Regions from separate parts of the Desulfitobacterium sp. THU1 genome, predicted to be linked through region 1. Evidence: riboswitches for the same ligand, from Rfam matches in the RefSeq annotation. Region 1 holds a riboswitch; each other region holds the start of a gene.
What was found. Region 1 has a riboswitch for glycine ahead of AAC978_RS07095 (alanine/glycine:cation symporter family protein). Riboswitches for the same ligand answer to the same signal wherever they lie in the genome.
Positions count from the first base shown of each region.

Region 2: another riboswitch for glycine. It lies ahead of gcvT (glycine cleavage system aminomethyltransferase GcvT); the one in region 1 lies ahead of AAC978_RS07095 (alanine/glycine:cation symporter family protein).
Region 3: another riboswitch for glycine. It lies ahead of AAC978_RS10950 (ACT domain-containing protein); the one in region 1 lies ahead of AAC978_RS07095 (alanine/glycine:cation symporter family protein).

Region 1 is NZ_JBBWUA010000005.1:145,199-149,018, reverse strand. It holds gene AAC978_RS07105 (glutamine--tRNA ligase/YqeY domain fusion protein) at 1-508, opposite strand, end outside; gene rnk (nucleoside diphosphate kinase regulator) at 543-959, opposite strand; glycine riboswitch at 1,361-1,454, shown strand; gene AAC978_RS07095 (alanine/glycine:cation symporter family protein) at 1,601-2,983, shown strand; gene AAC978_RS07090 (VOC family protein) at 3,092-3,466, opposite strand; gene AAC978_RS07085 (MBL fold metallo-hydrolase) at 3,591-3,820, shown strand, end outside.
Region 2 is NZ_JBBWUA010000002.1:238,385-242,204, reverse strand. It holds gene ileS (isoleucine--tRNA ligase) at 1-254, shown strand, start outside; gene AAC978_RS03405 (methyl-accepting chemotaxis protein) at 509-1,369, shown strand; glycine riboswitch at 1,497-1,602, shown strand; glycine riboswitch at 1,604-1,680, shown strand; gene gcvT (glycine cleavage system aminomethyltransferase GcvT) at 1,770-2,867, shown strand; gene gcvH (glycine cleavage system protein GcvH) at 3,158-3,544, shown strand; gene gcvPA (aminomethyl-transferring glycine dehydrogenase subunit GcvPA) at 3,546-3,820, shown strand, end outside.
Region 3 is NZ_JBBWUA010000012.1:54,885-58,704, forward strand. It holds gene AAC978_RS10945 (PFL family protein) at 1-933, opposite strand, end outside; gene AAC978_RS10950 (ACT domain-containing protein) at 946-1,245, opposite strand; glycine riboswitch at 1,402-1,495, opposite strand; gene AAC978_RS10955 (4Fe-4S dicluster domain-containing protein) at 1,624-2,172, opposite strand; gene AAC978_RS10960 (molybdopterin-dependent oxidoreductase) at 2,165-3,820, opposite strand, start outside.

The DNA of each region.
Region 1 (3,820 bases):
CCTTTTCCCCGTCCTTAAATTCCCCTTGCCGCATTCTTTCAAATAAGTCGAGATTCTCCTCGACACTGCGATTGCGATAAGGGCTTTCTTGGCCGGGTTCCGTCAAGGTGCCGCGGTTTTTCCGCATCTCCTCTGCTGATAGATCACAGACAAAGGCCTTGCCCTTCTTAATTAAGAGCACTGCTCGTTTGTGCATCTCCTCGAAATAATCTGAAGCAAAGAAGAGATTATCCCATTCAAATCCCAGCCACTTCACATCTTCTTTAATCGACTCGACATATTCCGTATCTTCCTTCACGGGGTTCGTATCATCAAAACGCAGGTTGGTCTTCCCTTTGAACTCGTCACCTAAACCAAAGTTTAAGCAAATAGATTTTGCATGTCCAATATGTAAATATCCATTAGGTTCGGGGGGGAATCGTGTATAGATTTGATCCACTTTTCCTGTTCGTAGATCCTCAAGAATAATGTGGCGTAGAAAATTGGACGATTTATTATCATTGTCCATGGATATCAACCTTTCCTGTAGAATGTTCTAAGGCTTATAAATCATAGTCTCCGGCAGCCTCAGGTTGATAAACAATCTTTTCGACTTTGAGGCGAACCACACCATCAGGGACTTTCCAATCAATGGTATCCCCTTGGCGATAACCAAGTATAGCCGTCCCCACAGGGGCAAGGACGGAAATTTTATCTTCCAATAAATCAGCATCTTCAGGATAAACCAAGGTATATGTAGTCTCTTCTCCGGACTCCATATCCTTAAGCGTTACTTGGGTATTCATAGTAATGGCATCACGAGGAATCTCTGCTGAGGATACCACATCCGCATTATTCAATTCCTGCTCAAGGTTTTTTAAATAATCCTGGTTTTTAGCGCTACCAAACTCTCTTTCCTTATTGATAAGCTTTAAGAGACGCTCCTGATCAACGGCTGTGATACTAATTTTCCTTCTCATTTCTCCTGAACCTTCCTTTTCTTGTGATCACTTGTGATAAATATAGAGCGACTATCGCCAGATAGCCGCTAATAATGGTTATATATTTTTCGAAAAAAAGGGAATGTTGAATTGTCTTTTATTATATACCATTTCCTAAAATAAGTAAATATTATATGCAAGCGCAATTCAATGCAACAGGCAAGCCCTTTTCAAAAATCAAAATATATTCCTAAATATCTTGAATAAAATGGATAGTTTCTTTATAATTATAAATATCTTTATTGAGATATTGGACTAATCTGAATAGTCAGATAATCATGAACTTCATAATTTTACTGGATGAGATTTACGGGAGAAGGGCTCTAGCCCGCCGAAGAAGTTAAACTTTCAGGTGACGAAACAAGTCGAAGACCGGAAATGGACAGAACTCTGGAGAGACTCGATTTAGGGCGCCGAAGGGGCAATACAATGATGTGTTGTAAATCTCTCAGGCAAAAGGACAGAGATAAAAAGGAGTTGCTACAAAGCATTCTCCTTATTGTGTACCCCTCGTCCGCCTACTCAGAGTCAATCTTTAAGATTGGCTCTTTTTATATAAACGCAACCCTAATGAGCAGTTGAGAGGGCAGATACATGAGATTAAAGGAGGAGAAAACATTATGGAGACTTTGCACAACTTTATTATCTGGTTGAACGGTTACCTCTGGGGACCACCTATTCTGGTCTTGCTCTTTGGTACGCACTTATTTCTTACTTTTCGTACTCGTTTTATTCAAAGGTATATCATCAAAGGGATTAAACTCTCTCTCACTAAGGACCCCGACGCAGCGGGGGATGTCAGCCAATTCGGAGCCCTGACGACCGCTCTAGCGGCCACCATCGGCACCGGTAATATCGTCGGCGTGGCTACGGCTGTTGCCTTAGGCGGCCCCGGTGCGGTGCTTTGGTGCTGGTTGACTGGAGTATTTGGTATTGCCACTAAATATGGTGAGTCTTTATTAGCGGTAAAGTATCGGGTCAAGACTTCTGACGGCACTATGCTCGGTGGGCCCATGTATGCACTGGAAAGAGGATTGGGCATGAAATGGCTAGCAGTTCTGTTCTGTATCTTTACCTCGATTGCTGCCTTCGGCATTGGCAATATGACTCAGGCTAACTCTATCTCAGGTATGCTGAATACTCAATTCCACATTAGCCCCATTATTACGGGTCTTCTCTTAGCTGCCTTGACGGGGGTTGTCATTATTGGCGGTGTAAAATCGATCGCTCGCGTATGTGAAAAATTCGTTCCCTTTATGGCTATTGCTTATGTCCTGGGGTGTCTCATTATCCTGGTTATGAATTCCCAATACGTATGGCCTGCTGTTACTTTAATTTGTAAATCCGCTTTCACTCCTACCGCTGCCGGCGGCGGCTTTGTCGGTGCCAGTGTCATCATGGCCGCTCGCTATGGTATTGCCCGCGGGCTCTTCTCCAATGAATCTGGTTTAGGCTCCGCTCCAATCGTGGCCGCTGCTGCTCAAACGAGAAACCCTGTTCGTCAAGCTCTTGTCTCTGCCACGGGAACGTTTTGGGATACAGTGGTCGTCTGCTTGATGACCGGCCTAGTCGTCGTCAGCAGTATAATCAGCAATCCGACGGCTGCTGAGGGATTAAAGGGTGGCGATTTAACATCTATGGCCTTTAACCAAATTCCAGTCGTTGGTCCCATTGTTTTGACCTTTGGTCTATTAACCTTCGTTTTTTCAACGATCCTCGGCTGGTCTTATTATGGTGAAAGGGCTGTTGAATATCTCTTGGGTAAAAAGGGAATTCTCCCTTACCGCCTTCTCTGGGTTACGGCCGTCTTCTTCGGTTCGATAGTCACTCTCCAATTCGTCTGGGATTTTGCCGATGCCATGAACGCGATGATGGCGATCCCCAACCTTGTGGCCCTCTTGCTCCTAAGTGGTGTGATTGTATCGGAGACCAAGAAATATCTCTGGGAAGATCGCTTGGACGAAGTCTCCAATGAGCCTATCCCGGTTATCGAGAATAAGTAGTCGCTGATAATAGTCCTGATTCTAACAAAGAAGGGTTCTGATTTACTTAACGCAAATCAGAACCCTATCGCTATTAATTCTCCATCTGCAATGTGGGCTGGCTGCTTCTTAGGCCATGGAACTCGGCAGAATCTCTAGCCAATAATTGTCGGGGTCGTTAATAAAATAGATGCCCATTGCCTCATTTTCATAACAAATGCAGCCCATCTTTTGGTGATGCGCATGAGCTGACTCGTAATCATCCACCTCAAGGGCGAGATGAAATTCATTTTCCCCAAGATTATAGGGTTCACTCCTGTCCCTCAACCAAGTAAGCTCTAGGGTATGTGAGGTTGCTCCATCCCCTAAATAGACGAGGATAAATTCACCGCTTTCCGGCGCTATTCTCCTTACCTCTTGGAACCCTAGGGCTTCTTTATAGAAAGCCAGACTTTTCTCGAGATCAAGCACATTAAAATTATTGTGGGTAAATTTAAACTTCATTGCGGTATCCCCCTTTTTTCCACATTGACCCGTATTCGTATTGCACCCTTATCCATAGTGTAGTAATTTTTAAGAAAGAACACAAACTCTTTTTGTATAAATCTCATATAATGGAGGGCATTTCATGAACACTCCCATAAGAAGCCTTGGCATAACTATTGAATATATCCAGCACAGTGGTTTTAAAGTAGAAACAGACCAGTCCCTTCTGGTCTTTGACTACTATCAAGGCTCCCTTCAACTTCCCGACAATAAGAAAATCTATGTCTTTTCTTCTCACTCCCATCCAGACCACTTTAATCCGGCAATTCTCGAATGGCAAAAGGATTATCCCAACATCCACTACATTTTTAG
Region 2 (3,820 bases), on a different contig from region 1:
TCGAAGCATTCTTGAAGGCTATTCCGAACTTGGCGGAGATTTTTATTGTCTCTGAGGTTTATGTACACCAAGCAGGAGAGGGAAAACCAGAAGGAATCACCATGGCGGAATCCATTGAAGGGCTTGGCATCGCAGTGGGCTCGGCGGCCGGTGATAAATGTGAACGTTGTTGGATTTATGATGCTAAAGTGGGTCAAGATCAAGACCATCCGAGTCTATGCCCAAGATGTGCATCGGTGGTAAGCCGCCTCTAGAACTTAGATAAATAATTGGTTGTTATTTAGAAAGACTTCTTGGAACTTTACCAGGCAAGTCTTTTCTCTTTTATTTAATACCCAAAATAATACCCAAATTAGAGTAATAGGTCACAATTTATTCCTTAAATCATTGGACAATTATTAGATAAGTGAGTATTATAAAAATAATAGGAAAATTGCGCGTTTTATAATTTTTTCGGCCCCTTAAGGAGTTGACACTAAGACGCACAGCAGAGGTAGGAGAGAGGATTATGAAAAAAGTCACGGAGAATCTGGCCAACCGAATTGTTGATTTGATTTACTCGGAAAGTGGATACCACGGCATCGTCTGTGACCCCCATGGCATTATTATTGCTGATTCAGCAAGGCTACGGGTAGGCGTTTTACATGCGGGCGCTCAGCGCATTATGAGTACTCCAATCAACGAAATCAAGATTACAGCGGAAGATGAAGCCAATGGTTCAGGACAGATCCGCGAGGGCTTGAATCTTGCTATTTTTTTAGAAGAAGAAAAGGTGGGAACCTTTGGAGTTGCCGGACCCCTCGCCATCGTGACTCCTGTGGCTAAGGTTGCTGCTGCCATGGTTGCTTATTTGCTACGTGATGAAGAGCTTAAGGAAATTCTTAAGAAGCATGTCGATCATATAGGAGAGTCTATCGAGCAGGCTGCCGGAGCACTGGAAGAAATGGCTGCCTCTTCTGAAGAGGTTGCCAGTGTGAGCCAGACTGTCGCTACTGTCGCCCAAGAGGCTAAGCAGCAAGTAAAGGCTACAGAAGGGGTCACTGAATTTATTCGTCGTGTGTCGAAGCAAACGAATCTCTTGGGCCTTAATGCAGCAATTGAGGCGGCTCGAGCTGGTGAGTTGGGTAAAGGGTTTTCAGTGGTTGCCGGTGAGGTCCGGAAGCTAGCCGAGGAAAGCAATCGTTCAGCTAATGAGATCAATGACCTTCTGATGAAGTTTCAAGAAACCATGGAAGAAATCGTTAAGGGTGTATTTCAAAACAATGTGATTGCCCAAGAACAAGCAAAAGCTACTCAAGAAATAGCGATGATGGTTCAAGAATTGCAACACGTGGGCAATGATTTGAACGGTATCGCTCACAAGCTTTAAGGGGCAGTACATCGTTAGTTTTGCATAATGAATTTTACATAATTAATTATTAGAATCTTAGGGCAATAGTCTAGACGAATCTCAGTTTCCTGACTATAATTAAAGCAGATAATTGTATAGGTTTCGAATGATTCTAGCGGGAGAGACTCATGTGTTGAGCGCCGAAGGAGAAACGGCCAGAATGTCGCACTATTCTGGGGGAAACTCTCAGGCAAAAGTACTGCTGGAAGACGAAACTCTGGAGAGCTTCTCAGATGAGAACACCAAAGGGGTAGCCGCTAGGTAATCTCTCAGGTTAAAGGGACAGAGGTAACGCGACGCGTTATTCCCTCTGTTTTTTTATTTATTTTCATCTTTTTAGCTGAATTAGTAAATACTCATATTTTAGGAGGTGGTTGAAGTGGCAGAACTCAAAAGAACTCCGCTCTATGAAGAACATCAAAGGTTGGGAGCCAAGCTCATCGATTTTGGCGGTTGGGAAATGCCCGTTCAGTATGCAGGAGTTATTGAAGAACACAAGGCAGTACGCAATCAGGCAGGACTTTTTGACGTCTCTCATATGGGTGAAGTAGAGGTCAAGGGTCAGGATGCTCTAGCATTTATTCAATACATACTCACCAATGATCTATCCCACCTGAAGGATGGACAAATTCAATATTCCCCCATGTGCTACCCGGATGGAGGAATCGTCGATGACCTGCTCGTATATCGAATGCGTGAGGGCCATTATTTAATTGTCGTCAATGCCTCTAATACGGATAAAGATTTTGCCTGGATGCAGGAGCAAACCAAGAATTTTGCGGTGAAGCTGGAGAATCGTTCCCAAGAGTATGCGCAATTGGCCTTACAAGGTCCCCAAGCAGAGAGAATTCTCCAAAAGCTGACAGATCTAGATTTGCAAGAAATCAAGTATTACTGGTTCAAGCAAGGGGAAGTGGATGGCGTGCCTTGTCTGGTTTCACGGACGGGGTATACCGGGGAAGATGGGTTTGAAATTTATCTATCTCCTGAACAGGCACCGCAAATGTGGCGGAGAATCTTAGAAGCGGGAAGTGAAGTGGGTGTGCAGCCCATCGGACTCGGGGCTCGCGATACGCTGCGTTTTGAGGCTCGCTTACCCCTATATGGCAATGAATTGGGTCCAGATATTACTCCTTTGGAGGCAGGACTTGGCTTCTTTGTGAAGTTGGCTAAAGAAGATTTCATCGGCAGGGAGGTCCTTTTGGCTCAGAAGGAAAAAGGGGTGCCCCGTAAGCTCGTCGGTCTGGAAATGATCGAGAGGGGAATTGCTCGTTCCCACTATCCCCTTCAGAGGGAGGGTAAAGAAATTGGGTTTATTACTTCAGGCTCTTTTTCTCCAACCTTAAATAAAAACATTGCTTTAGGTCTCATTCCCGCGGAGTATGCCCAACTAGGAGAAACACTCGATGTTATGATTCGGGGCAAAGCAGTCAAGGCTCAGATTGTGCCTTCTCAGTTCTATAAGCGGCCCCACTGATGAATGAGAATATTTTCTGGGTCGAGTAGCTTATCCACTCCGTGGATAAGTCAGCTAGGGCTTCTGTTCATTCTTCACACAAGCCGAGTTTCCTATAACGCCCTTCCGCGCTAAAGAAAGCTTGGCTTATGGCGAGTGAAGCGAGGCAGAAGCCTTAGCTGCCTTTTACACAGTGAAATCGCTCTCACCGGTATGTTAAGCTACGCTCATGGGTCACTTTTTCTCAGAGTAGTAATAACAGATGCAAGTATTGGGGACTGTAGTCCCACATAATTAAGGAGGATGATCATATGAATCCAGTGGAATTAAAGTACAGCAAATCTCATGAGTGGACTAGGGTAGAAGGAGATACAGTAGTTTTAGGAATTACCCAACATGCCCAAGAAAGCTTGGGAGATGTAGTATTTGTTGAGTTACCGGAGGTCGATACGACCGTGGTAGCAGGGCAAGCTTATGGAACAGTGGAATCTGTGAAGGCGGTATCGGATATTATCTCCTCTGTCGGGGGCAAGGTCATCGAATTCAATCAAGAGGCCCTGGATTCTCCCGAGCTACTGAACAACGATCCCTATGGAGAGGGTTGGTTAGTTAAAGTAGAAGTTGATGACTTAAAGGATTTAGATGGATTAATGTCTGCCGCCGAATATGAAGCGTTTCTCGCGGAGGAGGGCCATTAATATGAATTATGTGCCGAACACAGTGGACCAGCAAGAACAGATCCTGGCCCGAATAGGAGTCAACTCGATTGAAGAGCTTTTTGCGGATATCCCAGAAAGCGTTCGGCGCCAAGCTCAATTAAAGATTCGGCAAGGCATGTCTGAATATGAATTGGTGAAATCAATTCAAGGACTTGCTGCCCAAAATACTACGGTCGAAGAGTATGATTCTTATCTGGGAGCAGGGGCCTATGAGCATTTCATCCCCAGTTATGTAGACCAACTTCTGCTCCGCTC
Region 3 (3,820 bases), on a different contig from region 1:
GGCCAAGGCAGCAGTGGTTCCGTGAGCTCCGCACCGCTCCAGCCCCATGTTCTCTAAGATTTCTGCCACACTATCCCCCACCGCTGGGGTGGGAGCTAAGGAAAGATCCACAATCCCAAAGGGCACATTTAGAGCCTTGGATGCCTCACGACCAATGAGTTCACCCATACGCGTAATCTTAAAGGCTGTGCGCTTAATCAGGTTCGCTATTTCTCCTAAATCCGCATCCGGGCTCTTCTTGACCGCATGAGCCACCACGCCGGGCCCACTGACCCCTACGTTGATCACCGTTTCCGGTTCGCCTACCCCATGAAAGGATCCGGCCATGAAGGGGTTATCTTCCGGTGCATTGCAAAAGACAACCAGCTTAGCAGCGGCAATACCATCTTGGTCCGCGGTGCGGCGAGCACATTCAAGAATGACTTCTCCCATGGTTAAGACCGCATCCATATTGATCCCGGTCTTCGTAGAACCGATATTCACCGAGGAGCAAACCCGATTCGTTTCTGCTAAGGCTTGAGGAATAGCTGCGATGAGGGCCCGATCTCCTTTGGTTAGGCCCTTTTGAACTAAAGCCGAAAAGCCTCCCAAAAAATTGATGCCCACCACCTCTGCCGCTCGGTCCAGGGCTTTAGCTAAGCGCACCATTTCCTCCGGGTTAAAGCTTGAGCCGAGAAGAGCGATCGGCGTTACGGAAACCCGTTTGTTGACGATGGGAATCCCATAGCGAGCGGATAGACTTTCCCCTACACTCACGAGATGCTCCGCTTGCTGAGTGATTTTATCATAAATCTTTTGTTCCACGCGCCGAATATCATCTCCGGCACAATCCAACAAGCTAATACCCATGGTGATTGTGCGGATATCGAGGTTCTCATTCTCTACCATCTCAATGGTTTGTAGTATTTCGTGGGGAGCGATATGCATTTTCATCGTTTTACCCCCTTAAACCCGATGCATGAATTCAAAAATGTCTTCATGCTGAACATTAACTTTTAAGCCACGGGCTTCGCCCTCACTCTGCAGCTGCTTCGTGAGATCCCCTAAGGACTCGATTGCTCGAGTAACGTCGACAATCATAATCATGGTAAAAAAGCCCTGGAGAATCGTTTGGCTAAGATCTAAGATATTGATGGATTTTTCAGCTAAACGCCCGGTCAACCAAGCGATAATACCGATCTGATCCTTGCCGAGAATGGAGATGATCACGCGGTTGGAGGTTTCCTTAGTACTTTCTAAGCTCATTTTCCTTACCCCTTTTTCTTACTTAATACTCTTTGTATGCTTCCCAATTTGGACAATAAAAAAGAGTCAACTAAAAGTTTGACTCTGGTGAGCAAAAAGAATTCATCTGAGCCGGCACCATCCATTGTAAAGAATCGTAGTCCAAAACGCTCAAAATGCTCTTCCTCTGTCCTTTTGCCTGAGAGATTGGACAGCATATCAACTGTCTTGCCCCTTCGGCGTCCTTGCGGAACTCTCCAGAGTTCTGTCCATTTCCAGTTTACCATCGGCTTAACACCCATGCACTCCTGAGAACTTCATCCAGTCCTATTAACTTTATATTGTATTATAAGCACAGTAGCTAAAAATTGCAAACCCAGTCTAAGGAGTCCCATTTACTCAAGAATTCTTCTTAAGAAAATATCTCTTCTTCGGCCGCGGTGGATAAAAGCGAATCGAAGGCTTTGTTAACCGAATATCAGCAAACCCCGGAATCACTCGCACTGTCTCCGGTTGCTGAGGGTCATTGAGGTCTATGGTTGTCAAGGCACCCGTGGTGCATGCCTCCACACAGGCTGGGGGTAGCCCATAGTCCTGACGGGGATAGCACATCTGACAGCGGGTCACTTTATTGGTATTTATATTGTACTGGGGAGCATCATAAGGACAAGCCTTGACACAGATGCGGCAACCGTTGCAAAGGGAAGTGTCGATCTCCACAATCCCATCTTTTCGCTTATTAAAGGCATGCTTAGGACAGACGCGAAAGCACTCTGGACTATCGCAGTGGTTACAGGCCATAGATAGGTATGTCCCCACATCGATTTCCTTAACATGTCGCCAGTGGATATTAGCAGGGGTATGGTTTTCATTGCGGCAGGCCATCTCACAAGCACGGCAGCCGATGCAAAGGTTGGCATTAAAGAGGAAGCCCTTTCTTTTAAACATCTTTTCTCCCCCTCCTGATGTTGACTTTGCAATCAAAATACGGAATACTCTCCCCCTCTTGTCCTTGGCCACTGATCAAACTATTAATAGGATAGCGATCACTTTGCTCCACGAGGATGACATTCTCCGGAAGATCAGGGTTAATCTTAGCTCGACCACTTATCGATCCAGTCTCATTATAGATCTCAACCCAAGAATCCTCACGGATATTATGCTGACGGGCAATCTCCTCCGCCAGTTCGATGATGGGCTCCTCCGTTCCCTCCGGATTGAGCCAGGTTAACGTTTCATATTGGGTATGGAACTTAAGCAAGGATTGGGGGGTAAGCAGATTATAGGGAAACAGCGCCGGCGCGGAAGTCATCAGAGAGGACTCTGCGTCTTGGCCAGAGATGTGGTTTTTAGCAAACAGGTGCGGCAAAAATGTGGGGAAATTGTATATCCATTGGGCGGAGGGCGCTTCCTTTCCTCTTGTAGTTTCCTTCCTTCTTTTGTAGGAACGCTTCTTAAGATCAACAGGGTCCTCTAAGTCATAAAGTTCTCTAACCTCCGGGGATAACTCCCCTTCGATCCAATCCCAGGGTGTCTTTTCAGAGGGAAAATTTGAGAACCCAGGTTGGAGTTCATTGAGCTTAACCGTTAATTCCCTAGCAATTTGTAAATCACTCTTCGCTTCATAGAAAGCAGGTAATACCTTTTGGTTAAGGGAAAGCCAGTTGTGCCAAAAGCTTACATGCAAGTCTTCTTCCTCAAAGAAGGAGGCAGCTGGCAGGACAAGGTCAGACTGTCGAGCGGTGCGATTCAGGTAAAGATCCACCGTGACAATCAGCTCCATCTGCTGAAACAAATCACGCCAGGCTCGAAGATTATAATCTTGGGCTAAAGGATTGCCACAGGATAGCCAAAGCATTTTAAGGGGCGGATCCTGAAGTTTCATCGCGCTACGTGGGTAATCGTTGACAGGAACCTCACGAGAAGCAGGGACTAAGGGATGTGGAACCCCCTCATGCTTTGCTAAGGATTGGGGATATTCCTCCTGAGGGCGATGGAGAAAATACACCCCACCCCCGAGTGAGTTATAGCTCCCTGTCAAAGCGGCAAGCGCACTCACGGCTTTGACCGATTCCCCTCCCTGACGATAACGTTGCATGCCGAAGCCGAGCCAATTGGCGACGGGGCGAAAGTGAGCATAGAGCTCAACCAGGTCTTCAAGGACCGCTAAAGGAACTCCCGTCTGTGAACAGACTTCATCAAGGGTAATCTTCTCAAGTCCTTCCCTATATTCCTCAAAGCCTTGAGTCACTTGCTCAAGGAACTCATGATCGATCTGACCACTCTCGATGAGTCGTTTGGCTATACCCCATGCCAGCCACCTATCGGTGCCTGGCTTGATCTGAATATAATAATCCGCTCTATCCGCTGTATGGGTCAGGAGCGGGTCGATCACCACCAGCGGGGTTCCCTTTTCCCGTGCTTCATAGATGAATTTCATCTGGTTAATATTCGTATTGGCCGGGTTGGCTCCCCAGATCACGATCAGACCGGCATTGCTCATGTCTTCTGGGTCAGGACCGCTAAGCTCGCCTAGGGTCTCACGAAGTGCGGTTTCCCCCGTTGCGGAACACATATCTCCTACGGGTCGGGTATG